4 regions of the Paenibacillus sp. FSL L8-0435 genome follow, and region 2 is predicted to be linked to each of the others. Evidence: riboswitches for the same ligand, from Rfam matches in the RefSeq annotation. Region 2 holds a riboswitch; each other region holds the start of a gene.
What was found. Region 2 has a riboswitch for cyclic di-AMP ahead of NST33_RS00150 (ubiquitin-like domain-containing protein). Riboswitches for the same ligand answer to the same signal wherever they lie in the genome.
Positions count from the first base shown of each region.

Region 1: it holds a riboswitch for cyclic di-AMP, as region 2 does, so the genes downstream of both, NST33_RS06920 (hypothetical protein) here and NST33_RS00150 (ubiquitin-like domain-containing protein) in region 2, are expected to answer to the same signal.
Region 3: it holds a riboswitch for cyclic di-AMP, as region 2 does, so the genes downstream of both, NST33_RS10185 (C40 family peptidase) here and NST33_RS00150 (ubiquitin-like domain-containing protein) in region 2, are expected to answer to the same signal.
Region 4: it holds a riboswitch for cyclic di-AMP, as region 2 does, so the genes downstream of both, NST33_RS17210 (3D domain-containing protein) here and NST33_RS00150 (ubiquitin-like domain-containing protein) in region 2, are expected to answer to the same signal.

Region 1 covers NZ_CP150185.1:1,544,572-1,550,563, reverse strand. Annotated here, with positions in the region: gene NST33_RS06935 (organic hydroperoxide resistance protein) at 1-218, opposite strand, end outside; gene NST33_RS06930 (Nramp family divalent metal transporter) at 616-1,911, shown strand; gene NST33_RS06925 (HAD family hydrolase) at 2,048-2,731, opposite strand; gene NST33_RS06920 (hypothetical protein) at 2,859-3,257, opposite strand; cyclic di-AMP (ydaO/yuaA leader) riboswitch at 3,373-3,547, opposite strand; gene NST33_RS06915 (glutathione peroxidase) at 3,919-4,398, shown strand; tRNA gene NST33_RS06910 (tRNA-Leu) at 4,549-4,631, opposite strand; gene NST33_RS06905 (urease accessory UreF family protein) at 5,075-5,776, shown strand.
Region 2 covers NZ_CP150185.1:31,889-37,880, reverse strand. Annotated here, with positions in the region: gene ispE (4-(cytidine 5'-diphospho)-2-C-methyl-D-erythritol kinase) at 1-49, opposite strand, end outside; gene NST33_RS00175 (small, acid-soluble spore protein, alpha/beta type) at 200-376, opposite strand; gene NST33_RS00170 (Veg family protein) at 627-902, opposite strand; gene yabG (sporulation peptidase YabG) at 1,056-1,952, opposite strand; gene rsmA (16S rRNA (adenine(1518)-N(6)/adenine(1519)-N(6))-dimethyltransferase RsmA) at 2,012-2,914, opposite strand; gene rnmV (ribonuclease M5) at 2,919-3,464, opposite strand; gene NST33_RS00150 (ubiquitin-like domain-containing protein) at 3,620-4,804, opposite strand; cyclic di-AMP (ydaO/yuaA leader) riboswitch at 5,078-5,331, opposite strand; gene NST33_RS00145 (TatD family hydrolase) at 5,573-5,992, opposite strand, start outside.
Region 3 covers NZ_CP150185.1:2,216,179-2,222,170, reverse strand. Annotated here, with positions in the region: gene NST33_RS10205 (divergent polysaccharide deacetylase family protein) at 1-617, opposite strand, end outside; gene NST33_RS10200 (carbohydrate-binding protein) at 1,035-2,720, shown strand; tRNA gene NST33_RS10195 (tRNA-Leu) at 2,866-2,950, opposite strand; gene pelA (pectate lyase) at 3,129-4,091, opposite strand; cyclic di-AMP (ydaO/yuaA leader) riboswitch at 4,510-4,641, shown strand; gene NST33_RS10185 (C40 family peptidase) at 4,647-5,111, shown strand; gene NST33_RS10180 (carboxymuconolactone decarboxylase family protein) at 5,185-5,514, opposite strand; gene NST33_RS10175 (hypothetical protein) at 5,656-5,874, opposite strand.
Region 4 covers NZ_CP150185.1:3,972,277-3,978,268, forward strand. Annotated here, with positions in the region: gene NST33_RS17205 (polysaccharide deacetylase family protein) at 1-541, shown strand, start outside; gene NST33_RS17210 (3D domain-containing protein) at 646-1,317, opposite strand; cyclic di-AMP (ydaO/yuaA leader) riboswitch at 1,320-1,517, opposite strand; gene NST33_RS17215 (amino acid ABC transporter ATP-binding protein) at 1,738-2,460, opposite strand; gene NST33_RS17220 (ABC transporter substrate-binding protein/permease) at 2,447-3,910, opposite strand; gene NST33_RS17225 (M20 family metallopeptidase) at 4,093-5,268, shown strand; gene NST33_RS17230 (alpha-glycosidase) at 5,688-5,992, shown strand, end outside.

The DNA.
Region 1 (5,992 bases), 1.5 Mb from region 2:
AATTTCACACCTGCTTTGCGTGCTACATTGGCGAGGGCACTTTCATAACATGCTCCATATCCAGCGGCAAAAAGCTGCTCAGGGTTAGTACCTTCACCACCGGAGCCACCAAGCTCTTTTGGCATTTTCAGATCATGCTTGAGAACGCCATCCGAAGAAGTCACGGAACCTGTACGTCCACCTTTAACTGTCGCTACTGCTGTATATAAAGCTTCCATTAAGAATCTCTCCCTTATCCATATAGTTTTTATTGCCTTCCTTTCAATTTAAACTTCTGGCTCATTTTGAAACGCAATTTTGTATCTTTATCAGCTTTTACAACTTTATTATTTTCATGCATTTCAATGCCATGGCTGTATTTTCCCCACGGTTGGGTAATATACGAAGGGACATCTACAAGCTGGAACCGAAATTTTGTGCTGATACATAAAAGTTGCACTAGACAAAAACAATTGAAGGAGTACAATGTAACAATAAACATAAAAATTTAGATATATTATGAGCGGGTTGTCCCGCATATATTTCCAAATCAATAATTCAAAGTCAGGTGATTATCGTATGAGTAAAAAAAATCCGTTCAACGCTCCTTCAAGAGAATCATTGTCTACTGCGGGCATGGCCCCTTCCCTTGGAGAAGCACATAGTTCCATGAAAGTTCCGCAGAATGTTGCATGGTGGAAGAAATTCCTCGCCTTTGTAGGCCCAGGATACCTTGTTGCCGTAGGTTACATGGACCCCGGGAACTGGGCAACAGATATCGCAGGCGGCTCACAGTTCGGGTATACCTTGTTATCCGTTATCCTGTTATCGAACCTGATGGCCGTTGTCCTTCAGTCGCTGGCTGGCAAGCTCGGCATCGTCACTGGACGGGATCTGGCTCAAGCCTGTCGTGAACGATTCAGCATGCCTGTTGTCATGATGTTATGGATACTGTGTGAGCTTGCCATTGCAGCCACCGATCTGGCTGAAGTCATTGGTTCTGCCATCGCGTTAAAGCTGTTATTTAACGTCCCCATGTTATACGGCGTTATCATCACCGCAGTTGATGTACTCCTGATTCTTGTACTGCAAAACAAAGGCTTCCGCGCTCTGGAAACTCTCGTCATTGTGCTGATGGCAACCATCGCCCTCTGCTTCGGGATTGATCTGTTTCTGGCGAAACCGGATATGGGCGGTGTTCTCCATGGTTTTGTACCCAATGTTGAGATTCTGCAAAACCCGGCTATGCTCTATATTGCCATTGGTATTATCGGAGCAACCGTGATGCCGCATAATCTGTACCTGCATTCTTCCATTGTCCAGACCCGTCAGATCGAACAGACCCCACAGGGCAAAAAAGAAGCCATTCGGTACTCGACCATGGATTCTACAATCGCGTTGACACTGGCCCTGTTCATCAATGCAGCCATCCTGATTGTATCTGCTGCTGTATTCCACAGCGCTGGTATGACGCAGGTTGCCGAGATCGCAGATGCTTATCATCTGCTGACACCTCTATTGGGTACTACGGTTGCAAGTATTCTGTTCGGTGTGGCGCTGTTAGCATCAGGTCAGAACTCTACCCTTACAGGTACACTTGCTGGGCAGATCGTTATGGAAGGTTTCCTGAACATTCGAATTCCGGCTTGGCTGCGCAGACTGGTCACACGTCTGATCGCCATCATCCCGGCGGTAATTGTGACAGCCATTGCAGGAGAACATGGCACAGAAGAACTGCTCATTTTGAGCCAGGTCGTGCTGTCGCTTCAATTGCCCTTTGCTGTAATTCCCCTGGTGATGTTCACAAGTGATAAAAAAAGCATGGGTGCATTCGCCAACAAATTGTGGCTCAAAATCATCTCATGGGTCATTGCCGCGATTATCGTTGTGCTGAATGTATATCTGATCATTCAGACGATTCGGTTATTCTAATCTCGTTCTCATCGACAAAATACTAAAAAGGCTGATCAACTCCGGTATGCTATACCCAAGTTGATCAGCCTTTATTGTTGCAATACAGCAAGGTGTTTTCTTTTATAGTAAAACTCAAACTCCAGTAAACAATCATCTAATCCTGATTTGGTATCAGTAACGGCAGGAGTTGATCCAATGAATCAACAGTCCAATCCGCACGTTGGTCATCAGATAGTTCTGGCTGGAATCTTCCGTAACCCTGCATAATTCGAATCGTACGCATGCCCAGCTTCAGAGCAGGTATAATGTCGTTATCGATCCGATCGCCGATCATGACGGCTTCCTCCGGTTCACAACCGGCCTGTTTCAAGGCCACAGCGTATAACTCAGGGTCTGGCTTGGACACTCCTTCTTCAGCCGAACATGCCAGAACATCAACATACTTCCGCAAGCCGTAGCTCTCCAGTCTCTCTTCCGTTCCAGGACTCTGATTGGCAATAATGCCAATGCGATAATGCCGTGACAACTGCTGAAGGACGTAATCCGCTGATGGAAAAGGACGTTCAAGATCTTTTTGAAATTTCAGCTTGTCCTGAATCTGCTTCTGGTGTCCGTCGTCTTCAACGAATGTGCGAATCGCCACTCTCATCGGCCATTGCTCATATCTCTGGTAACAGTTCGCGAACAGTTCGCGTACCGCCTCAATCTTCACCGGATACCCCAATGCACAGGCTTCGCGGACGAACTGTCCGATAATATCATCAACCGGCTCCCATTCATCCACCAGTGTATCTCCAACATCAAAAAACAACCATTTCAATCCACCTACATCCGGCACGCCAATTCCTCCTTGTAAGCATAAAAAAGAAGACTCACCATCCTGCATGAGTCTCCTCAAACTTCCGTTTATCGATACATTCAATTATAACAGGCACCTTACACCTGAGCAATCACAAGCGATGGCATTAACCATTGAGGAGAAAGCCAACTTCCCCATTGAGCGAATATACGATCCGGTCTGCGCCCATGCCCCGATAGATGCCCTTAGGATGACTCTGCTCCGTAATAACGCACAGGGATTTCGATGTCCATGAACGGCAGATCTGTAAATAACGACAGGTCAGATTCAGGCTGTTCTCGAAAATAAACACGTTGCCTACGCTGCCCTGCGGCAAAAACCATTTTTGAGCTGCAGCCGTGTTCATGCGAATGACATGTTCTACTCCGATTCTACGGAGTCTGCGCTCTTCCCCTGCACTGTTGGTTAGAACGGCAAACGGCATTTTTTTGTACATCAGCAATTTAATAAATTTGCGTCCTGCTTCATTTGGAGCAGTCACTAAGATCATCTCAGTATCCATCATTCGTTCCTCCCTTGGCGTGAAAAGACAACAAAAAAGAAGCGTGGGGGACCAAGGCCTCCCGAACGCTTCTTAAATAATCCATGGCGAAAACACCATGAACCAGCGTACGGCTTGTTGCCTCTCCCTTTAACGCTTACGAGGTTAGCTGACGGATTCGGGCGCGAGAGTCGCCCTATTTCCGGCTGTCACCGGAAAATTCACCCCATGAATGCCACTGTCCTGGACAGCGCATTCTGTTGGTTCCCCCGTTTCCCATTCATCAATGAATGGAAACTCAGCGATTAAAACATCGTTCGTATATCTTAAGGTAAGATCGAGCGATATTATCGTTTGTTTCGTTTTTCAGGTACAATTTAGTTTAAATTGAAATTACGTTATGAATCATACACCCGCGCCATGTCGGTGTAAAGTCCGCCCAGATCACCAAATCGGCAGATTTTTGCCAATTCCCATCCATAATAACGCTTACAACAAAGTTATACTCCATCTATCTCTTCAAGGCTATCTAATTCTCACTCTGGCGTAAATCACTTCCCAATTCATTCACGTATTCTGCACAACTTGCCTGTTTTGATTCTTTTAACACCACATTAGTTTTGCAATATTTAATTGCAACCAATATAATAGAAGATATAAGAGTAAATAAATGGAGGCGATTTAGATGACAGTCTACGATTACAAAGTGAATACACTTCGCGGTCAAGAAGTTGAAATGTCCGACTACCGTGACAAAGTGTTACTGATTGTGAATACGGCAAGCTCATGCGGCCTTACCCCTCAATTCAAAGGTCTGCAAGAACTGCAAGACAAGTTTCAAGATGCTCCATTTGAAGTTCTTGGTTTCCCAAGCAACCAGTTTGCACAGGAAAAAGGATCTTCCGACGATATTGCCGAGTTCTGTCAGATGAATTATGGCGTGAGTTTCCCCATGTTTGAGAAAATTGATGTGAACGGCTCAAGCGCTCACCCTCTTTTCCAACACCTTAGCACAGAAGCTCCTGGCCTGCTTGGCTCCAAAGCAATCAAATGGAATTTCACCAAATTCCTTGTGGATCAGAACGGACAGGTAATCAAACGTTATGCTCCCAAAACAACACCGGACAAGATTGAAGAAGATATCAAGAACTTGCTGCAAAAATAATACATTGGCCACCCGTAGCCGGAAGGTAGAGCACCATTGCCCCGGTAATGGATGGCCTTTTTTTTCTCAACTCTGATGTCAAACTGTTCAAAAAGACAAAAAAAAGAAGCCTTCCATTAATGGAAAGCTTCTTTTTAATCGTTCATATGATGCGGTCGAGAGGACTCGAACCTCCACGGGCATACGCCCACTACCCCCTCAAGATAGCGTGTCTGCCATTCCACCACGACCGCATGTCGTAAATAATCGGCAACAGAATTGATTATACCGGGTCCAGAACCAAAAGTAAAGTATTTTTTAATACTACTTTTTCAGCTAGGCAATTTCATCAAAAATCGCATAATCTCGTCATCTTTACCCATGAACTGCATATCATTAGATTTGATCCCCTCTTTTCCGGCTTGAGCTGATCTTATTGATTCATTTATATATAGTCCTTCCTTATATATAGTCCACCCTGCACTTCACCATATAAATAACACAACAAGTTATATAAAATAACACAATATTAAATCCCAGATTTAATTCATTAATTTTCACGGATACTATTGACAAAAAGCGGACATTTATGGGATGATAACTATCATATAATTCGGATTTTTAAACACAAAGCAAACAAAAAGGAATATAAATGTCACTTTAAGTGACATTTAACGAACACAGGAGGCGAATGATTGTGAACCGTGGGAATAAGCTGCTCGATTATGTCAAACTGCTTGATTCCTCTATTCAGGTTGGAGGGTTCACCCATTCCTTCGGCATGGATATCCATATCAGGGAGGGTACCATTCGTAATGCTGAAGATCTCGAATCATTCATGCGTTGTCAGTTGCATCCCAGCATTGTTCGTCTTGAAGGTATGGCCATTAAAGGCATCTATACCGCAGCAGATCACAAGGATACATGGCGGATAGCTCTGATCGACAAGCTCGTCCATGTTCAGCGAACCCCTGGAGATCTCAGAGAACAAGCTGCCGCGATGGGTAAACGATTGATCAGACTCGCACGCGCTCTGCACCCCTGGATTGAATTCAGCCAGCTCGAACAGATCTTTGCCAAATACGATTCGGTTGGCTGCCTCTCCACTGTTCACGCCTGGATTAACCACCACCTCGATATCCCGGTCGAGGAGGCGGTCCTTGGTTACCTGCATTCAGCCATGAATGCTTGTATAACCGAAGCCTCCAAAGTCATTCCCCTGAACAATGATACAACCAAGGATCTGATGGTCCGCCTGGCCACAGATCTGGAGAATGAATGGAAGACCGTCAGCGCCTCGGCTGCGGATGGACTGGCACAGCCAACCTCGATGTCCATGAAATCGTTTTTCCCCAGTTTCCATATGCTTGGAGCTGGACTTCATGCCTACAGAGCCTAATCCTCTTCCTCCTCATACCCGCTCCCCTTCATTCAGACAAACTAAAAACACGCGGCAACCTCCTTGCCGACGTGTTTTTTGTCATTTTATTTGTTTTATTTACGTATTTACGCCATTTATCATCACAAAATACACTTTTTTCCGTCTTTTTTAATTGTTAGATGACGAATTTACGTATATAATGAAACATACAGCTCGCATTTCTATACATTCTAC
Region 2 (5,992 bases):
CGTCCAGCATCAAATTAATTTTAGCAGGCGCTTTTTCGTAAATTTTCAAGGCGTTCACCCGTCCTCACCTTTTCCCTAAGACAACTTAACATATTATATCAAAATGGGGCTGTCAAGTCATTTCTATTCCGCATCTAAGGGGAAAAAGCGGGGTAGTTCCTGATGGATTTCCCCCGCTTTTCTGTCAGCTTGAACCAGATTAAGATTTGCGGGCAGCCTGCTCAGCGAGTTGAATGGCTCTTTTCACCATGTTTCCTGCATCCTTGGCTTTGATTCCACCCCAGCCTTCCTGTTGGACCGTATCGTAGAAGCCCAGGTCTTTCGCAAGTTCATTCTTCAGATCCTCTGACATGACACTTCTTCTTCTGCGACTCATGAAACCATCCTCCTCCAAAGTATCCTTCATAATGTGATGAGTTCGTTCACGTTTTGGACATCTTGCCATCAGGCCAAATTCAGTTTCCCTGCATTGCTTCAGAAACTGACTCTTTACCTGTCCATATAGTATGCCGCGACCGTTCCTTGCTCATTCCTGAGTATGTATGGGTTACGTTAGAGGGCGAATTGATGTTTAAAAAACAAAAAAGCGATCCGCCTTGTGGGGCGAATCGCCTGTAAATCGATACTTACGTCTCCATATAGGAGCTATGCGTCTGGCTGCCCGGGTCATAAACCATGACTTCCACCGACTCCGTAAGTATATCCGCATAACTATAAGAAACTCGCTTGAAGGTTTCTTGCTCCTCATCAAGCTTAACAATAAAAACAGAAGGGTACGTTTCTTCCAATACACCCGTACGCTCAATGGTCTTACGGCGGCCACCATTAGCCCGCAACATAATTTTCTGACCAATATGTGCATCGAGATTGCGTTTGATATCCAACAGCGTGTTTTTAGCCATTGTCGACGACCACCTCTTTTCTTGTCCATTATACCGGTTTTTACAGTCATTGTCAAATCAAAGCTAATTATTATATCAGCATCAAAAAGTTGTTGTCAATGAATTTTTTTGCAAACAAAAAAAGCCCCAAATTGGGACTTTAAATGGCCTACATCAGACTGCCGAGGGGTTCACTTTTAGCGTAGATAAATCATTCAGCCCAGGCAGACCTACCCGGTAACTCCCCCGTGTCTCGACACCACCCACACCCTGGCTGCCACTGATGGTATTGTGCAGAACATCACTCATGTTGACCGTATCCCGCACAGAGGTAAAGGAGGCCTTGGCAGCCACATAGACCGGATCAAGTGCATGAATGAGAATTCTGCCTGGAGAACTGGCAAAGTTCGCTCCAGCGCGCAGCAGTGCCTCAAAATGGGACTGACAGGCCCCTGCCACAATAGTCAGTGCATCCAGATGGCGTTCATATTGTCTGGCCACCTGAATGGCCGACACAAAATTTTGCGAATTCTTGTAGCTACCAAGACTATATAAGTCATAGGGCTGACGTGTCTTTAGGACCCCATCATGACCCGTAATGACCACGATATCCGGACGTACTTTGGGTAATAAACGGTATAGGGTATCTGCCATTGCCGATTCATGGACATATTGTCCCTCTGCGGGCACACGAAGTTGCTCATAGAGATCCATACTTTTTTTCAAATAGTTCGGATCTCCATCCAGATGAAGCACCTTTCCAGGCATCTCAAAATAAGCCGGTTCCTGCTGAGCAGACCAATCCTGTACCAGACCTTCCCGATTCCGCTCAGCCTGTTCCATACGATTCTGCTGCAGACGGGACAGGGTCTGATGTGCTTTAATATGCGCCTGTCTAGTCTTGGCGCTTTGTGGTTCGTAAGGAACCTGTATCAAATCGTCCACCGGGGAATCGGCAATCAGCCGGAACTCAGTCCCTTTAATGACCGCAGCATCCAACTGGAGGCCTTCCACCCGAAAAGTCACATCGCCGCCGTATGACTTCCGAACGACCAAGTCTCCGATATTCATCAACGTAATCACCTCTACCCCATCGTATGGGCAGAGACCCGGTTTGGTTCATTCAAATTTTACAGTGCTGCACGTACTCCTGCTTCCCACATTACGGTGCTGAGTGTGGCATACTCTTGCAGACTCAACGTCTCTCCACGTCGGGACGGTTGAATACCTGCCTGCTCCAGCAGAATGTCTGCCTGTTCCCGGTTCTCCTTTGTGAAGAAACGTGCCTTCAAGTTGTTTGAGATTGTTTTTCTCCGTTGGGCAAAAGAAGCCTGTACCACTTCGAAGTAGTGTGCTTCATCCGGAATCTCCACTGGTGGTTTCTCACGCACTTTCAGCTTAATGACAGCTGATTCCACATTAGGTTGCGGAATGAAGACTGTAGGCGGCACAATACACACAAGCTCCGGCATACTGTAGTACTGAACTGCGATGCTCAGACTGCCGTAGTCTTTTGATCCTGGTGCAGCAGCCATGCGTTCAGCCACTTCTTTTTGGATCATGACAACAATACTGTCTACCGGCAGCTTCTCTTCCAACAGTTTCATCATAATTGGAGTCGTTACATAATAAGGCAGGTTAGCCACGACACTGACTTTGTCCACGGATGCAAAATCCGTATTAAACAACTCAGCCAGATCAAGCTTCAACACATCCCCATGATGAACACGTACATTCGAATAAGGCTGCATCACTTCTCCCAGGATTGGGATCAAGCGCTGATCAATCTCTACGGCTGTGACAGGACCTGCTACCCGAGCCAGTCGCTCCGTAAGGGCTCCAATACCCGGCCCGATCTCTAACGCGCCCTTGGACTCGTCCAAATCGGCTGCATTAACAATTTTGTTCAGTATATTTTGATCGATCAGAAAGTTCTGACCCAGACTTTTCTTGAATGAGAATCCGTGTCTTTGAATAATCTCTTTGGTTCGCTTGGGCGTTGCAATTTCTATCGTCTCTTCCATATCCTTCATATGCTCACATTCCTTCACGTTCAATTTGCGCTAATGCTGTAGAGAACTCTTCCCGTGTAATCTGAAATACACTGAGACGTTTGTGGAACTGCTTACCGTTACAATAACCGATGCCCAGCAGATTGCCCATCTCCATGCGACGTGCAGCAGCCTGCGGATGCACGATAAGTCCTGCCGCGATCAGGTCCTCCCAATCGATCAGGCTCGGAGCACCTTCGTATGAAGTATGTACGCGCGCCAGAGCATGACGGATCGCTTCAGGTGAGGCATTCTCCACCCCAATGTCCCCTTTACGCGTTGCATCGGCTTCCGGAATGAAGGCATGTTTGCAGCCAGGCACCTTATTCGCAATAATTTTACGAATGCGTTCGCCAGCATGATCCGGATCTGTCAGTACAATGACTCCCCGTCTCTCCTGAGCAAGCGCAATCCGCTTCAGAATGCGTTGGTTGATTGCTGATCCACCTGTTTCTATTGTATCGGCTTCAACGGCCCGACGGATAGCTACCGTATCGTCACGGCCTTCCACCACAATGACTTCTTTTATCATGTTCCATTTCTTCCTTTCTAACGCAAAAAGAAGAGGAATATCCTCTTCTCTGCCAAACGGCGGGGGAGACTGAATTCAGACTCCTCCGCCGCATATTCCGCATGAATCATTCATGCAACTATTTTATAGCATTCCCATTTCAAAGTAAAACGATTTTAGTTCGCTTCCGGCTTCACCGGACCGATCACGTAGACCGTCTTGCCTTTCTTACGTCCAAAATTCAGGGCATGCTTCACACTGTCATAATATACATCAATTTTGTTGCCTTTAATGGCACCGCCTGTATCTTCCGCACGACGGAATCCCAGACCTTCGATATATACCCACCAGCCAATTGGAATGACTTTGGGATCAACCGCAATGGTGCGACCTTCCGTTACACGAGTACCGGAAGCTGTTTTAGTACCAATGCCAGGCTCTTCGGAAGAGTAGGCAGTCATGGATACATTTTTAAGTACTTTGGAGTATTTAAAAGAAGTCCCGGATACAGTAATCACTTTGCTGCCCGAGGCAGATGTTTTCTTCGAGTTCGTTGTTGTAGCCTTTTTGGTTGTTGAAGTTTGAGCCGATACAGTCTGAATCTCAGGTTCTTTCACGACCGGTTTTGCTTTGGTGCCGACAGCGATCACTTTATCTACACGATTATTCGCGACAGATTTGCCGACCATTTTTTTGGAGACCAATTCTCCATCCTGAAATACCTTTTCGATATGCTGTACAAGTGTGCCTTCTTTGCCGTTTACAACGACACGGTTATCCCCTTTGTACAAGCTAGGGTCAGCCGTTTTAATAACTTTGTAAGCGATCGGTTGCTCTACTTCCACTGTACGCTTTGTTACGCGCACTACACGGATCTTCATCTCCGCTTTGATCGCAGTTCCGAGCGCCGGATACACTTTATCATTACTTTCAACTTGAATACCTGATTTTTGAATTGCATCTTCCACCGATGAATCGGTTGTATACAGAGTCTTGGTGTCTCCGTCTGCCGTAATGTTAACTGGAACGGCCCGCTCAATAACGATTCGGTCTCCATCTGTAATCGCCCCATTCATGGACATGGATACCTTATCGTGAGGGCTGACTGTGATCGACTGCTCCTCCAGCATTTCCTGAAGCATTCCTGTACGAGTCTCTACCACCTGAGCTTTGCCATCAATAACCAGCGAAATTTGTTTCCCGGCCTGACCGTAAACGACTAACAAGATCATGATTGTAAGCGCAATTGAGAAAATCGCGATCAATGCCATTTGACGCATGTTCTCATGCTTCCACCGCAACGCGAAAGACTTACTGGATGATCGTGACTCATGGGTCTCTTCTGGTTGGAATGTGCCCACTTCTCCGTCCTCCTTCATAGCCTCGCCGTCTAAAGTAATGCATGATGTCTTTGACGTGACTATACCAAATTTTCTACAGAACACAGATTGGACCAACATAATCCGGTTCTGCACCATGAATCAATCTTCGCAACATGATGTCATCCTCCTGAATACCTACCGTATGATGACAATATTTCTTTTATTCAAAAACAAAAAAGCCAAAGAAAGAGTGTAAGAGGAACTCTTTCGTGGCTTCCGAATGATTTTGAATATCGGAAATTCATGCACGAGGTTACCTCTCTTTTTCCGCTTGCGAGGTTAGCTGTCGGGTTCGGGCGAAAGAGAGCCGCCCTATCTTGGGTCACCCGCTCATGGCGGACGCCCTTGAATTCACCCCGAGACCCAAAGAAGAAATCAAATACGGCTTCGCAGTTCCCTTCGCTGCTTTTGGGTCAGCGAACGTTGCGCATCGGCCAAATACACCGATGTTTAAGCCCTATTGGTTCCCCCGCTCTCCGTTAACGGAGACTCAGCGAGACTGATTCATGAAAGTAATGTTGTTTCATCGGAAAGTGTCCCTTTGTTCATCCCCCGAACATCTGTCCAATTTTCCGCACAACAATTCACTGAAAAGATGATATCCTGTTTTGATGCATGTTGTAAAGCGTTGATCAAGTACGTTTTTCTGAATATTTGGTTAAAATATTGTAATATTCTTGATTTATTTGGATCAAAGGGCAAATTAACTCCGCTTACCTGCCTTTTTCACCTCATTTACTCGTTTTTTTAACGAATTCCAAATCGTTCCATGGCATTTTTGGTTGTTATTGCAGCAATTTCCTCCACCGAAATGCCTTTAATTTCCGCAGCTGCCTCTGCAACCAGACGTACATGCGCTGTCTCATTTCGCTTCCCACGATAAGGGTGAGGTGTCAAATATGGAGCATCTGTTTCAATGAAAAACCGGTCCATAGGAACCTTCTCCAGCACCTCTTTGGGCTGCTTTGCATTTTTGAATGTGATTGGTCCTCCGAAGGAGAGATGGAAGCCCATATCGAGACAACTTTTTGCTGTTTCCCAGCTGCCCGAGAACGAGTGCATCACACCACCAACCTCACCCGCTTTCTCTTCACGCAAAATTCTTATGATATCCTCATGTGCATCCCGATTATGGATGACAATCGGCATCTTCACTTCACGCGCCAA
Region 3 (5,992 bases), 2.2 Mb from region 2:
TGCTTAGAGTTTTGATCATCCAAGAAAATGTCATTACCTACAGGTGGCATATTTTTGGATACGGCCAGTTCCCCCACCACGGAGCGAAAGTTCGTACGGCTGTCTACAAAGAAGAGGCCCCGCTCCTTGCATACATCGAGTACAATGGACATGATGCGTTTGTCCGAAGTAATTTTGGAACCCATATGATTGTTCATGCCAATGGCGTGGGGCACATCATCAATCGCTTTCTCCACGCGTGAGCGGACTTCTTCATCTGTTAGACTGGATGTGATTGCACCCGGGCCCAGCCATTCAGGTCGTCCTTTCTTGGGTTCCATGGGCATATGCACAATCACATCCATCCCCTTTTCATGTGCAGCTATCGCATCTTTCTTCGTTGTTGGCAAAAAAGGCATGACCGCTACCGTTAATTTAACTGGCATCGCCAGGATTTCTGCCGTACCCCTCATGTCATTACCAACATCATCGATGATAATCGCTAACCGTTTGTCATTCGATGGGGACTCTGAAGCTGCCGCTGTAGGCCCTCCTGCCGATATGCCTGCGTAAAACACAATCAAAAATGCCATGATACCTACAATGAATCCATAATTCTTTCTCTGTTCCTTCATCATGATTCCTCCCCGTAACTTCTGTGATCTCATTGTTTGATAATGAAGGGAGGATTATGTAAGCCAAAGCCTTCCTTAATAACAATATCCCCGCCATTGGAGACCTCTGTCTCAAGCGAAGATCCCCATCATTCCCGTTTTCTCCTTTGCATTCAGACAAAAACTGTCATTGAACAGTTAGAGAATAGAGATTAATTAGAAAAAATACTGTAATTTGTCAGGTTTTCAGTTTAGGAATTATTTAGTAGAATCAACAAATGAAAGAGGTTATGTGCTGCATTTCTTTCCTATGATTTATGGAAGGAGGTTTTGAAAGGGTTTACATAAAATAAATGCCAGACAATCCGCTATTCTTGTTTGTTATCCCTGGTCGCGGTTTCTCTATGTAACCATTTACTATTATCGAGGAGGATGAAAGTAGTGAAATTCAAACTAAAAAAGACGATTAATGTTCTTTTGGCCTGTTTAACAGCTCTGCCTTTGATGTTAACCCCGACAAATGTGTCAGCAGCCAGCGATGCCAACATTAATTTGTCCTCGGAAAAACAGCTAATCAAGGGCTTTGGAGGCATTAACCTTCCTGCCTGGATTGGTGATCTGACTCCCGCTCAACGTGAAACTGCTTTTGGTAATGATCAGAATCAGTTAGGCTTCTCAATTCTCAGGATTTACGTCGATCCAGATTCTAATAACTGGTACCGTGAAGTTGCCACAGCCAAACGGGCTATCGAAAAGGGTGCTATCGTATTCGCATCCCCATGGAATCCTCCAAGCAGCATGGTTGAAACGTTCAACCACAATGGAGACACAAATGCCAAACGCCTGAAATACGACAAATATGCCGCCTATGCGCAACATCTGAACGACTTTGTAACCTACATGAAAAATAACGGCGTAGATTTATATTCCATTTCTGTGCAAAATGAACCGGATTATGCTCATGACTGGACCTGGTGGACTCCACAAGAGATCCTTCGATTCATGAAAGAAAATGCCGGGTCCATTCAAGGTACCAAAGTCATGGCGCCTGAATCCTTCCAGTACTTAAAGAACATATCCGACCCAATCCTGAATGATCCGCAGGCGCTTGCCAACATGGACATTCTGGGAGCGCATACGTATGGAACACAGATTTCGAATTTTGCCTACCCTCTCTTTAAGCAAAAAGGAGCCGGTAAAGAACTGTGGATGACTGAGGTGTATGTTCCAAACAGTGATAACAACTCAGCAGACCGCTGGCCTGAAGCATTAGACGTTTCCTATCACATGCACAATGCCATGGTAGAAGGTGATTTCCAGGCCTATGTGTGGTGGTACATCCGCAGACAGTATGGTCCGATGAAAGAGGACGGTACCATAAGCAAACGCGGGTATAATATGGCTCATTTCTCTAAATTCGTTCGTCCAGGCTACCTGCGAGTCGATGCAACGAAAAATCCGGATACGAACACATTTGTCTCAGCCTATAAAGGTGATAACAAAGTCGTCGTTGTGGCAATTAACCGTGGAACTTCAGCCACAAGCCAAAAATTCGTTCTGCAGAATGGTAATGCCTCCACTGTGTCCTCATGGATTACAGACAGCGGTCGAAACTTGGCAAGCGGAACCCCGCTTACTGTATCCAATGGAGCCTTCACGGCACAGCTCCCACCTCAGAGCGTAACAACGTTTGTTGCCAACGTTACTGGCGGTAATAGCGGCGGGAATACAGGCAGTGGCACTACGTATGAAGCAGAGACCGGAACCTCACTTACGGAAGCTGCCATTGAAACAATCTACCCCGGTTACACTGGCTCCGGGTATGTTAACTTCAATGCGATGACTGGTTCGACCATTCAATGGAACGGCATTAATAACACTACAACAAGTACCAAAAACGTAAAGTTTCGTTATGCGCTGGAAAGCGGCACTCGGAACCTCGACATTTTTGTGAACGGAACCAAAGTCATCAGCAACGAGCCCTTTCCAGCTACGGGAAGCTGGTCCACTTGGGTTGAAAAAACAATACAGGTCCCCATGAACACGGGGACCAATACATTGAAAGTGGTTACCACTGGATCGGAAGGACCGAATATTGATAGCGTTAATGTTACCGCAGCACAATAAACGTTCCGTATGGCTGATGGAAGACATTTGCTGAACGTGCAGCTAAGCACTAACCTCTTGGATACTCGAGTCTAAAGTTAGTGTTATATCAAAAAATGCAAAAAAATACTCCTTAAGCGTTAACTTAAGGAGTATTTTTATTAGATGCGGTCGAGAGGACTCGAACCTCCACGGGGGGTTAGCCCACACGGACCTGAACCGTGCGCGTCTGCCAATTCCGCCACGACCGCATATTGTATCTCCGTGATCAATATCGGCGACAAGAAGTAATATATCATGTGGAATCTATCATGTCAACAATGAAAATAATTACAATAAAGCCCGAATCGAAACAGACGTCCATTTCGATTCGGGCTTTACCTTTAACTGCTAATAGTTTGGTTCATTATAACGGAAACATAATACAAATTACAGCTTGGAAGGCCAGTTACCGTACCAAGCATAACCGCCTCTTCTTTCTTTATCAATATCACTTAGTTTGTATTTAACGACCCCGTCACGACCAATAAAGATCGGTTTATCCGTTCCCACTTCGTAGAAACGAGCCCAGATCGGTGCAGCTTTGGAATCAGCGATAATTTTGCTGTCTCCGTTTGCTCTTTCATACTTGTAACCCGTAATCTTCACTTTGTTAAACCATGCTTCAGCTCCCTTAATGGATGCCGTAATTTTAGCGGTAGCAGGTCTGGTTTTCAGGAATTTAACAATCGTTACACTCTCTCCAGCCGTCAGTGATGGTACTTCATAGATTCTTGCGCTTGCCGGTTTAAGAGAACTGGAATCATGTTGTTGTCCCCATGCTGTCAGCTTACCGCCTGAAACAACCTGTGTATTCAGAATTGCATCTACACCTTTGGCAACTGAGTTTTTACTGCGGTTAGCAAGTGTGCTGTCGATAAACGAGAAATCACCTTTACGTGTCGCTACTTCATCCAACATGATCATTACATTAATCATGGCATCATCATTGTAAGTGATGTGCTTGTGATATCCGGAGCTTTGGTAAACTTGTGGCCATCCGCCGTTTGAATACTGCATGTTGATCAAAAAGTTAATTCCTTTGATTGCAGCTGTGGAGTAACGCGGATCATTCGTCTTTTTAAATTCCTTCGCCAATCTTCTAATTTCTGAGTATGTAGCCTTGTTGTCGATCGTGGACTTCGCCCACTCTCCACTTGTCTGTTTATAATCTTTTCTCCAACCTCCATCCGGCAGCTGGTTCTTCAAAATATCAGAAATACTCGCTGTAGTACCCGATGCATCCGCAGCAGATACCGTCCCTACAGGGAGAACTGCCATTCCAACTGCCGAGAACACCATCGTGCATGCCAGGACAAAAGTAATTATTTTCTTCGCTTTCAAATGTAACACTCTCCTATGTTCGTTTTTATAAATCTTCCACTTTTACTTACCTATGATACGCGTCCCCAAACCTCCTTTATTTGTATTTATCACATAATAAAATCAATTTTAATCCAATATGTGGATTGGATAATCAGATAATATGCAAAAAATCGATTTTTGTCAATATATGCAACTTAATGAATATAATCTCTCTAATTCTACATAACGGGATAGTTCTTTTAACTCATGACAAACCTATTTATTTATCCAAATTCGTCTTAAACGAATCAATAATGACGTTTTTGTCATGAATGATACCCAAACTTGATCCCTTCTTTCATATAAAAACCTTAATTCCGCTAACATTGAGGTATTACGAAGGGTTTTAAATAGGTTTGACAATTACGCATTTATGCAATATAGTTTCAAATAGTTACAAAAACTTAATTATTCATTGCCGAGTTTCATGTTTGAAAACGGGGGAACCAATTTGGGTGAATTATTCTTATACATAGGAAATATAGGGAACCTTCTACCGAACCCTTAGCTAACTCCGTAGGCATCGAAGGGAGAACATTGATTTTGAAAAAACTGATTATCTCCATTTTTGGAGCAGCTGTATTATTTACATCCGGGGCAACAAGCACAGAGGCAAGCAGTATCAACTCCGTAGTGAACAACATGACAGGTATACCTTACAAATGGGGTGGCACAACTGTAGCCGGCTTCGACTGTTCTGGTTTTATGAGATATCTTTTCAACAAATACAGCATTGAATTGCCACGTACTTCTCAGCAGCAAGCCAAAGCAGGTACGCCTGTATCCAAGAGCAATGTTCGGACAGGTGATCTGGTGTTCTTTAATACAACAGGCAAAGGCATTTCACATACAGGTGTATATATCGGCGGCGGACAATTCGCTCATGCCTCCAGCAGTAAAGGTGTAAGCATCACAAAGTTATCGAATCCATACTTTAATGACCGCTATGTAACAGCACGTCGGGTAACTGGACAGTTTATGTATGATAAAATGTTGGGTAAAATGTAATTCACATACAAAAAGGCATCGGTTATTAACCGGATGCCTTTTTTGTACTTAAAAATGTATGTTGCATTACTTACTAATGCAGCGCCTTCTGCACTCGCATCGCACCCTGAGACAGTGCATGTCCTCCTCCAACAGCTCCGGCCACCGCAACGGTCTCCATAATCTCCTGATCTGTTGCACCCTTAGCACGGGCTTCTTCTACATGGTAGAAGGTACATACCTCATTGTTGGCAAACAATCCAATCCCAAGCGCAATTAGCTGTTTTGTCTTCGCATCAATCACGCCAGGTTGGAAACATTCTCCGGTAAACTCATGATATGACTTCACCACACCTGGCAGTACATCGCTTAATGCTCCAATCTGATCCTTGTAGGCATGAACTTTATCATTCATCAATGTCATCGCTTGTAGCACACCCTCTCGGCTATAGTTACAGATCTTCCTCACTGTACCTATCTTCTCTCCCGAATGAGTCAATTATGCCAAGAAATCATGGTAATTCCAAACATTTAACGCTCATGGCTCTGCCATAATTATAAGCTGTTACTCACTAAGTGGACTCTGGCGCGGCTCGCTGAACAGCTGATAGCTGTAACCTCGGTCCAGCTTAACGACACGTCGATTCTGACGACGGATAAGTACCTGCTCGCCATCCCAGGCAACCACAATCCCCTTCACGTCGTTCGATTCCAGCTCGTCCCGTACTACTCTAACTTTCTCACCTGACAGACGCAGAGCGTCCAATTCTGTATCACTAATCATCTTCATGGCTCCTATATTTCAAATTTATTTACAAAAAGAGACCTAAATGAAAAGTCATTTAGGTCTCACGTGACTGTATTGGACTGTCATGTCATTCGAAATTATGTCCCGACTGAAA
Region 4 (5,992 bases), 3.2 Mb from region 2:
AGTGCTGGATGTATTGAAGAAATACAATGTCAGAGCTACATTCTTCATCGTGGGTAGTCGTGCAGAGAAACATCCGGATCTGGTGAAACGCATCATTAAGGAAGGGCATATGGTTGGTAATCACAGCTACAATCATCCTGAATTCAGTAAGCTGTCGATGAATGCCTTTCGCAAACAAATTTTACATACCGGGGATATTATTCGACGTTTGGCGGGATATACGCCGAAGATGATTCGGCCGCCTTATGGAGACATTAATGAAGAACAGCTGAGATGGGCTGCCAAACAACACTATAGCATTGTGAACTGGAACGTAGACTCTCTGGACTGGAAAGGCCTTTCAAAGGAACAGGTGAAAGATAACATCCTGTCTGCCGTAAAACCAGGCTCCATCGTTCTGCAACATGCTGGAGGCGGTGTAGGATCAAACCTGAACGGCACGATTGAGGCTTTGCCTGAAATCATTGAGGAATTGCAAAAGCGCGGATATGAACTTGTCACCTTGGACGAAATGCTGGGATTGTCAAAGGCCAAAGATTAAGATGACGATGAAGAAATAAATGAGAATATTAAAAGGGTGCTGTTCAATCGCAAGTTTGCGACTGGCAGACACCCTGTTTGAATTCGTTAGATGTAATTAATTTTCTACTTCAGAATGTACAGCTCGATATCCTGAAATCCAAATGTGCTTACGGACTGTTTGCTACCCGGGATAAAGATATCAATCCGGTGACCCTTGATTGCACCGCCTACATCACGCGCTGTGGCTACAAAAGCCTGTTTTGGCAATCCTGGATGGCTGTGACCCGTTACCAGTACTTTGGTTCCGAGTGGAATTACACTTGGATCAACTGCAATCGTACCCAGTTCAAGGTCATTTCCGAAATAATCGACTGCACCCCAGCCTCCATTTTCAGACGGATCTGCAGAGTATGCCGTTGCTTTCACGTTCACAGCTTTGCTGTAATCGAATGTTTTACCCCAGGCTTGAACCACTTTGTTATCTGCGTTAACGTCCAAGCTTGCTGTAGTAACCGTTTTGGCTTGGGTCTTGCTCCCCGTCGCCGCGGCAGCTAGATTGTTTGCCTTACCAGGAATTGTAATTTTCAAACCACCATAAATATTGTAAGGTGAAATGTCGTTGTTTGCTTTAACCAACGTGTTCATTGCTACTCCATATTGTTTTGATAAGGTGTAGAAGGTATCCCCTTCTTTGGCCACATGAACTGAATCGGCGTGAGCCGGAACGGCTTGAATGAGCATTGCTGTTGTCATTAATGCTACTGCTGTTTTGGCTATACGTTTCTTGTTAATCATGGTCTTCCTCCCTCATTGTGCCTGCGAAGTTAGTTGTCGGATTCGGATGAGGAGCCCACCCTATAGGTTCTTCATTACATTTGAAACGTTATGTACCCCTAATTCACCCCAAGCAGTGTGCTGTAGATCTTCCCCCTGCACAAATCTGCATCGTTACATCCCCCGCACTCCCTGTCCGGAAGTTTCGGCAGAGTTCAATATATCACAATTTTGTAACCTGAACTTGTAGTAATTCTTACCAAATGGTTTTTTAGCATGTAAGCATATGTAAGAGTACTGGATACTTTAGAAATATTGGACGACCCGATTACTTTACATTTGGTAACAGAATAGTTACTTTTCCGAATCCATACGTGATTATTAACCATAAAAAAATAGCGTCACCGACTCGAAGTCAGTAACGCTATTGATCACTTTCATTTAGAGTACTTTGGCAAGAAAATCACGTGTACGTGAATTTTTTGGTGCTCCAAACACCTCATCAGGTGTTCCCTCTTCTACAATAACCCCGCCATCCATGAACAGGATCCGGTCTCCTACTTCACGTGCAAAACCCATCTCATGCGTTACAATGACCATAGTCATCCCACCTTCTGCAAGACGTTTCATGACATCCAACACTTCACCGACCATCTCGGGGTCCAGTGCCGAAGTAGGCTCGTCAAACAGCATGACATGCGGCTGCATAGCCAATGCTCTTGCAATAGCGATCCGCTGCTTCTGTCCACCGGACAGCTGATTCGGGAATGTATCTTTTTTATCGTACAAGCCCACAGTGTTAAGCAGATCAGCAGCAATTTTCTCCGCTTCCTGCGTGGATTGTTTCTTCACTTTAATCGGAGCAATCGTGATGTTTTGCTGTACCGTTTTGTGTGGGAACAGGTTGAAATGCTGGAACACCATGCCCATTTTTTCCCGAGTTGCATTAATGTTGTGCTTGGGGTCCGTAATTGAAACACCTTCAAAATCGATTTCACCTGATGTAGGTTGTTCCAAGAGGTTCAGACAACGCAAGAATGTACTTTTACCTGAACCGGAAGGACCGATAACCACGACAACCTCGCCTTTGCCAATCGTCACATTAATGCCCTTAAGCACATCGTTATTTCCATAAGATTTGTGTAATTGTCTAACGTCTATCACTTGCACTCAACTTCCTTTCCAGTCGTCCCAGCAGCTTGGACAAAATAAACGTCATTACAAAGTAGATGGCTGCTGCAATCAAAAATGGACTCAAGCCTTGGTACGTAATGTTCTTGACTACACTTGCCTGATACATAATGTCCACCATACCGATAACAGAGATAATGGAGGATTCCTTGATAATCGTTATGAATTCATTACCAATTGCCGGCAATACGGCCTTGAAAGCCTGTGGCAATATGATGTAGCGCATGGCTGCACCTCTGCCCATTCCGAGGGAGCGAGCTGCTTCCAACTGGCCACGATCCACCCCTTGGATACCTGCACGGAAAATCTCCGCTAGATACGCACCACTATTAATGGAAAGCGTGATGATACCTGCCTGAAGGGCAGTGAAGTTAATGCCAAAGCTCAGGGAAAAACCATAGTAAATAATCATTAATTGTACCAGCATCGGTGTGCCACGGATCACTTCAACGTAAGCAGTACCGATCCAGCGCAAGATTGCAGCGTCATGCAAACGGAACAAACAGATGATCAATCCAATAATTACCCCGAAGATAACCCCAAGTGCAGACAACAGAAGTGTGTATCCTACACCTGTAGCATAGAAACTTTTGTACTCCCAGAATACTTGGAAAATATTTTGTGATTTGTTCGCTTTATCCGCCATCAAGAGGCTGGCGTCCGTCACCATCTGATTGATTTTATCTTCACTTTTCAGTCGCTCCAGTGTTCCATTTACTGCAGCTAGCAGCTCGGTATTACCTTTACGAATCCCGATTGCCGCTTCTGCTTGCTCTTCGTCCGGAACAGCAGCAGCAAGTCCAATGATATCGTCCAGATAACCTGCAGCAACGGTATCTTCAACGATTGCCGCGTCAATGCGTTTTGTTTGCAGTTGAAGCACGATATCGGAGATTTTATCCAGCGCAGTAAGCTTCGCTCCTGGAATACTCTGTCCGATCGTTTCCTGAATGGAGCCTTTCTGAACGCCAATCTTCGCATTTTCAAGTTCTGCCATGGTTGGATATTGGTCTTTATCCACATTGCGAACCATAATCACTTGTTTTGATTTATAATAGGTGTCGGAAAAATCGATACTTTTCTTCCGTTCATCCGTCGGCGTCATACCTGAAATCACCAGATCAACACGCCCGCTCTGCAATGAAGGCAGAAGACCGTCGAAGCCCATATCCTCAATCACAAGCTCAGCGCCAAGATCTTTGGCAATCTCTTTGGCGATCTCAATATCGAAGCCGACGATTTCATCTTTACCATTAATCACTTTATGGAATTCGTATGGTGCAAAATCGGCACTTGTACCGAGCACCAGCTTTTTACTGCCTGAATTATCTGTAGTTCCACTTGCAAGTGCCACAGGAACGGCAGTTGTCAGCAGAACAACAAAGGTCAACAGCATCATGGTGTAACGACTTATTAATTTCAACCTTTTTCTCTCCCCTTACAATACTTTGTATGCTTCTCATGTTGATGACTGAGTCATTATAAAGTACAATGCATGATTATGCAATGCATTTTGACAATACAAATCTTGACTTGTTTCTGAAAAAATAAAGCAAACATGATATAATCAATAAATTATTTTCATTTTGCATAAGGAGTTTACTAATGACATCTAACAAATCACAGATCCTGACGGTTATTGATCAATATGCTTCCCGTTTTAAAGCCATTTCATCATATATCGGTGCCAACCCCGAACTGGGGAATGAAGAGTATCTTGCTTCTGCTCGTCTAAAAGAAGAACTGATCTATCACGGGTTCACTGTAGAGGCTCCAATCCTTGGACTGGAGACAGCCTTTATCGGAACCTATTCAGCCGCCAAACCCGGCCCTACCATTGCATTATTGTGTGAATATGACGCATTGCCGGAGATCGGTCATGCTTGTGGTCACCATCTGATCTGCATGATGAGTCTTGGGGCTGCTGTGGGGCTGAAATCCATTCTGGAAGAAGTCGGCGGAACAATTAAAGTGTTTGGTACACCCGCTGAGGAGACACGTGGTGCCAAAGTTCCGATGGCGGAAGCAGGTCTGTTCGATGACTGTGATGTCGCTCTCATGGCGCATCCGTATTATGCCTACGAAAAGTCAGGCAGTTCGCTGGCTATTGATGCTGTGCAATTTGAATTCCATGGCCGATCTTCACATGCTGCTGCAAGTCCGCACGAAGGTATTAATGCTCTTGATGCCGTCATTCAAACGTTCAACGGAATCAACGCATTCCGGCAACAAGTGAAAAGCACCGTTCGGATTCATGGTGTGATCAACAATGGAGGTCAGGCAGCAAATATCATTCCTGACTATGCTTCTGCGCAATTTTATGTACGGGCAGCAACTCGCAAAGAACTGAATATCCTCACAGAACGTGTAATTCAGATCGCTGAAGGTTCTGCTCTCCAGACAGGATGCAAGCTGGTGACATCCAACTATGAAACCTCCTATGACGAGATGGTTACCAATGAAGCATTCTCAGCTGCGTTTAGTCAAAATCTGATGGAACTTGGTATCCCGCAAGAAGAGATAGTGAGTGGTAATGATCACGGCTCTATGGACATCGGTAACGTTTCCCTGAAATGTCCTGCCATCCATCCTTACATTCGTGTTGTAGACGAGGTGCACACACTGCACTCCATAGCCTTCCGTGATCTTGCACTCCAAGAGCGTGCCCTGGACGGGATGATTCTGGGAGCCAAGGCACTCGCTACAACAGCCTATGACGTCCTGAGCCAGCCGGAACTGCTTCAATCCATCCGCACGGAGTTTGAGCAAGCTATTCGCTAAAATTCACTTTCAACATGTTATATAGGGGTGCCCTGAACAATCTTGAATCTCAAGTTGTTCAGGGCACCCTTATTCTAAATTATCTGTAAGTATATTCAGCCCGAAGCTGGAAATGCTGTGAAAGAAACCTTTGAAAACGATGAAAACAACACATTTTATTACAGTAAATGTGATTCATTTGCTGGCTAACTTGGTTAATTATAACTATAAGTGCGTGTTCAAAAGACCGGTTTTCAGTACCGAGAAGATGGGATGAAGCTAGAAATGGAGTAGCGGAGCGTAGGCAAAACTACGTGAGCAACGGACATTTCGGCTGAATTCCATATTCGATGCCAATGATGCCGATAGGCATCACTTGTAATCAAAAGCGGGCTTTTGAACAACCTCTATAACTTATCCTATATTCAGGAGGTGCTGTCATGTTGCTCGAAGCCATGTATCATGTCCCTCGTGACAAGTGGGCTTACGCCTATAATTCGTCTACCATACATCTGCGCGTACGAACCAAGCGCAATGATGTGCAATACGTGACTGCACTGACCGGAGATAAGTACAATTGGAACGGAACCTACAAGGAAATTCAACTGGAGAAAGCTGCTTCCGATCGCATGTTTGATTATTGGGAGGCTGCCGTCAGGCCACAATTCAAACGTCTCACCTATATATTTCGGATAACTGCCGGTTCAGAAGATGTTTTTCTAGCGGATAATGGAATTCATTATGA